Regions from separate parts of the Nonomuraea sp. NPDC004354 genome, predicted to be linked through region 2. Evidence: riboswitches for the same ligand, from Rfam matches in the RefSeq annotation. Region 2 holds a riboswitch; the other holds the start of a gene.

Region 1 (2,380 bases), on a different contig from region 2:
ACGTCGCCCAGCGCCTCGGCGGCATAGGCCGTGATGCCCACCGTCAGGGTCAGGCCGTCGTCGAGTCCGGCGACCCACTCGTGCTCCTTGGTGTAGCTCAGATCGTCGGGAATGCTGCTCACTTGTTCCTCCTGTAGAAAGGCAGCTCAACCAGGTCCACGCCCTCTTGGCTGCCCCGGATGTCAACGGCCAGACCTTCTTCTATCCCAGTGTCCACGTACGCCATCGCGATGGGCTTGCCGAGGGTCTGCGACGGCGCGCCGCTGGTCACCTCGCCCACGACGGCCCCGTCACTGGTGACAGGGAACCCATGGCGAGGGACCCTGCGACCCGTCGCGACCAGGCCGACGAGGCGGCGGCGCGGCGGGACGTCCTTGACCTGCTCGAGCGCGGCCCTGCCGACGAAGTCGCCGGGCTTGTCGAACTTCACCACGCGGCCGAGGCCGGCGTCGAAGGGCGTGAGCGAGACGCCGAGCTCGTTGCCGTACAGCGGCATGCCGGCCTCGAGGCGGAGCGTGTCACGGCTGGACAGGCCGGCGGGCATGATCTCGTACGGCTCGCCCGCCTTGGCCAGCGCGTGCCACAGCGCGACGGCGTCGGCGTTGGCGACGAAGAGTTCGAAGCCGTCCTCGCCGGTGTAGCCGGTGCGGGCGATGAGCGCCTCGGCGCCGGCGACCGTGCCGGGCAGGCCGGCGTAGTACTTCAGGCCCGCGAGGTCGGCGTCGGTGAGCGTGGCGAGGATCTCCTGGGCGCGCGGGCCCTGGATCGCGATGAGCGCGTACTGGTCGGAGCGGTCGTCGACGACCGCGTCGAAGCCCTCGGCGCGCTCGGTGAGGCGCTCGGCGACCATGGGGTAGTTGGAGGCGTTGGCGACGACCATGTACTCGTCGTCGGCCAGGCGGTAGACGATGAGGTCGTCGAGGACCCCGCCCTGCTCGTTGACGATCATCGTGTAGCGGGCGCGGCCGGGCGCGAGCACGGACAGGTGGCCGACCAGCGCGTAGTCGAGCGCCTCGCCGGCCTGCGGGCCGGTCACGAAGATCTCCCCCATGTGGGACAGGTCGAACAGCCCGGCCCGCTCGCGTACGGCCTTGTGCTCGGCGGACTCGCTCCCGTAGCGCAGCGGCATCAACCAGCCGGCGAAGTCGGTCAGCGTCGCGCCGAGGCTCTCGTGTACGTCTCGTAGCGGTGTCGGTCGGGACATTGTTCGCACCTCAGGATGGGTTGGATGCCAGGATCCTCCCCCTCTGTCATCGGTGCCTGAGAGCTTCACCCGGTTTTGCCGGACTTTCACCTTCGGCGAGGCCCCGCAGGCCTGCTTTCCAGAGGTCACCTTGCCCGCGCGGTCCTTTGCCTTGAGAGGTTCGCGGGGAGTGCTTGCTCCTTCAGGGGTCCTGGCCGGGTGCCAGGACGCTCTCCCGCGTGGGTTCATCGGTGTCCGTAGGCAAGACTAGTACGGATCCGGCCATCAAGGGAAAGGTGCGGGCGGGGGGACTCGAACCCCCACAGTGTCACCACCAACAGGACCTAAACCTGCCGCGTATGCCGATTTCGCCACGCCCGCGCAACCGCCATCAGCTTAGCGCCCGGGCCGGGGCCGAGATACTCGTTTGCGATCAAGCCCGCGGACTTGATCGCAAACCTCAGACCAGGCCGAGCTTCTTCTTCAGGCCGGCCACGTGGCCCGTCGCCTTCACGTTGTAGAGCGCCTGCTCGATCTTCCCGTCGGGGCCGATGACGAAGGTCGAGCGGATCACGCCGACGATCTCCTTGCCGTACAGCTTCTTGGCGCCGTACGCGCCGTAGGCCTTGTGGATCTCCAGGTCGACGTCGGACAGCAGCGGGAAGGTCAGCGCGTCGCGCTCGACGAACTTCACCAGCTTGTCGGTCTTGTCCTTGGAGACCCCGAGAACGACGAAACCCTCGTCGGTCAGCTGACCAAGGTTGTCGCGGAAGTCGCACGCCTGCTTGGTGCATCCGGGCGTCATGGCGGCGGGGTAGAAGTACAGGATGACGCGCTTGCCGCGGTAGGCGTCGAGGGAGACGGCGCCGCCGTCGGCCGCGGGGAGCGTGAAGTCCGGAGCGGCGTCTCCTGGCTGGAGCTTGGTTTCGGTCACGGGCTCAACCTAACCCCAATCGAAGGGACACGTTTCGCCCGCCGTGCGGTACGGCGGCGCGACCTGACAGACTGATCACCCTGAGAAAGGAGAGCCATGGCCGAGACCGACCCTGAAGAGCTGGAGCGCAGGATCACCCGGACGCGCGCCGAGCTCGCGCGGACCGTTGACGCCATCGCCGACCGGGTGAGCCCCAAGCGGGTGGCCCAGCGCAGCATGGACGAGGTCAAGTCGAGGGCCGAGCACTTCGTGGCGTCGGTCGG
Region 2 (2,380 bases):
CGCCGATCTGGTCTTCTCCAACGGCGTGGAGGTCAGCGCGCGCCCCTCCGACTCCATCGCCCTCGCGCTGCGCACCGGTGCGCGGATCTTCGCCAGCGAGGAGGTCGTGCAGGAGGCCGGAGTGATCATCCCCGATGACCAGGAGGATGAGGTGGAGAAGTTCAGGGAGTTCCTTGACACCATCACGCCCGAGGACTTCGGACGCGCGGGGTAGGACTCCCTTCGTGAAGGCTCGTACCCTTGGTCGCCACCTGGGGTACGCATTTCACTGCATTTACGCTTCGCGACGCGCCGAGCCGGATCGTTGACTGCGGATGGTCACGGTCCTACGGTGCAAGTGAAACCTGTGGTTGTCATTTACGAACCCCCAGATCAGACCACGGGATGAGAGAAAGCCGGAGGTCCGCGTGGCGGTCAGCAGCGGCGAGGGAAAGACGGCCGGCCAGGAAGATCCGGTGCGGCGCGAAACCGCGCGCCAGCGTGCCGGTGAGCAGGGCCTGCTCTTCGACGAGCAGCCCACGACGTTGCCTGCCGACATCGGCTATCGCGGCCCCACGGCCTGCGCGGCGGTCGGCATCACCTACAGGCAACTGGACTACTGGGCGCGCACGGGCCTGGTCGAGCCGACGATAAGAGCCGCGCACGGATCCGGCTCGCAGCGGCTCTACAGCTTCCGCGACATCCTGGTGCTCAAGGTCGTCAAGCGGCTGCTCGACACCGGCGTGTCGCTCCAGCAGATCCGCACCGCCGTACAGCACCTGAGAGATCGGGGCGTCGGCGACCTGAGCAGGATCACGCTCATGAGCGACGGCGTCAGCGTCTACGAGTGCACCTCGGCCGACGAGGTCATCGACCTGCTGCAAGGCGGTCAGGGAGTGTTCGGTATCGCGCTGGGCAGGGTCTGGCGCGAAGTCGAGGGATCGCTCGCGGAGCTGCCGGGGGAACGAGCGGCGGTCGAGGACACCGTCCCGGCCGACCATCCCACTGACGAACTCGCCCAGCGCCGCAGAGCCCGGCGAATGGGCTGATTCCCGGACGCTGGTAGCCTAGGGCTGGAGCCGACGACCCCGAGCGGGAGAGTCCCCGGGCCACCGGGGCGCCGAAGGAGCAACCCTCCCCGGAATCTCTCAGGCACCCAGTACCGCTCGGACGAGGCCACTCTGGAAAGCAGGCACGCCCGCCAGGCGCGTCTCACCGACGGTGCAAGCCCGCGACCCCGCGGGCGAACCTCTCAGGTTGATGACAGAGGGGGAGACCCGGCAGACGCCCGTGCTCTCCACCAGCCTTGGGAGGCAGTTTCCATGACCGAGCCCCTCAGCGACCTCGCTGCACCGCCGTTCGCGACCCGCCACATCGGTCCCTCGGACGGCGAGCAGGCCAAGATGCTGGAGGCGGTCGGCTTCGAGTCGGTCGCCGACCTGGTAGCGGTGGCCGTACCCGAGGCCATCAGGGCCAAGGACCAGCTGAAGCTGCCCGTCGCGGCGGGCGAGAGCGAAGTGATCGCCGAACTGCGGGCGCTGGCCGGCCGCAACCAGGTGCTCACCTCCATGATCGGCCTGGGCTACTACGACACCGTCACCCCCGCGGTGATCAGGCGCAACCTGCTGGAGAACCCGGGCTGGTACACCGCCTACACGCCCTACCAGCCGGAGATCTCCCAGGGCCGCCTGGAGGCGCTGCTCAACTTCCAGACCGTCGTCTCCGACCTGACCGGTCTCGACGTGGCCGGTGCCTCCCTGCTGGACGAGGCCACCGCCGCCGCCGAGGCGATGACACTGGCGCGCCGCGCGGGCAGGTCCAAGAGCAACGTCTTCGTCGTCGACGCCGACGCGCTGCCCCAGACCAAGGCCGTACTGGCCACCCGGGCCGAGCCGCTGGGCATCGAGCTGGTCGTCGACTCCCTCGACGGTGAGCTGCCCGAGTGCTTCGGCGTGCTCGTGCAGTACCCGGGCGCCTCCGGCCGCCTGCGCGACTTCCGCGCCCTGGCCGAGACCGCCCACGCGGGCGGCGCGCTGGTCGTGGCCGCGGCCGACCTGCTGTCGCTGACGCTGGTCGCGGCCCCCGGCGAGCTCGGCGCCGACATCGCCATCGGCTCCTCGCAGCGCTTCGGCGTGCCGTTCGGCTTCGGCGGCCCGCACGCCGCCTACATGTCGGTCCGCGAGGGCCTGCAGCGCCAGATGCCGGGCCGGCTCGTCGGCGTGTCGGTGGACGCCGACGGCGACCCCGCCTACCGCCTGGCCCTGCAGACCCGCGAGCAGCACATCCGCCGCGAGAAGGCCACCAGCAACATCTGCACCGCCCAGGTGCTGCTGGCCGTCATCGCCGGCATGTACGCCGTCTACCACGGCCCCGAGGGGCTGCGCCGCATCGCCCAGCGCAC

What was found. A riboswitch is a leader RNA that binds a small molecule or an ion and turns the genes downstream of it on or off. The one in region 2 is predicted to bind glycine.
Region 1: it holds a riboswitch for glycine, as region 2 does, so the genes downstream of both, gcvT (glycine cleavage system aminomethyltransferase GcvT) here and gcvP (aminomethyl-transferring glycine dehydrogenase) in region 2, are expected to answer to the same signal.

The regions. Positions count from the first base shown of each region.
Region 1 is NZ_JBSGDV010000011.1:289,489-291,868, reverse strand. Features, by position in the region: gene gcvH (glycine cleavage system protein GcvH) at 1-122, opposite strand, end outside; gene gcvT (glycine cleavage system aminomethyltransferase GcvT) at 119-1,204, opposite strand; glycine riboswitch at 1,238-1,333, opposite strand; glycine riboswitch at 1,334-1,431, opposite strand; tRNA gene ACWENQ_RS28410 (tRNA-Leu) at 1,481-1,564, opposite strand; gene bcp (thioredoxin-dependent thiol peroxidase) at 1,644-2,117, opposite strand; gene ACWENQ_RS28400 (DUF3618 domain-containing protein) at 2,214-2,380, shown strand, end outside.
Region 2 is NZ_JBSGDV010000014.1:122,243-124,622, forward strand. Features, by position in the region: gene ACWENQ_RS31560 (bifunctional nuclease family protein) at 1-214, shown strand, start outside; gene ACWENQ_RS31565 (MerR family transcriptional regulator) at 408-1,028, shown strand; glycine riboswitch at 1,063-1,154, shown strand; gene gcvP (aminomethyl-transferring glycine dehydrogenase) at 1,302-2,380, shown strand, end outside.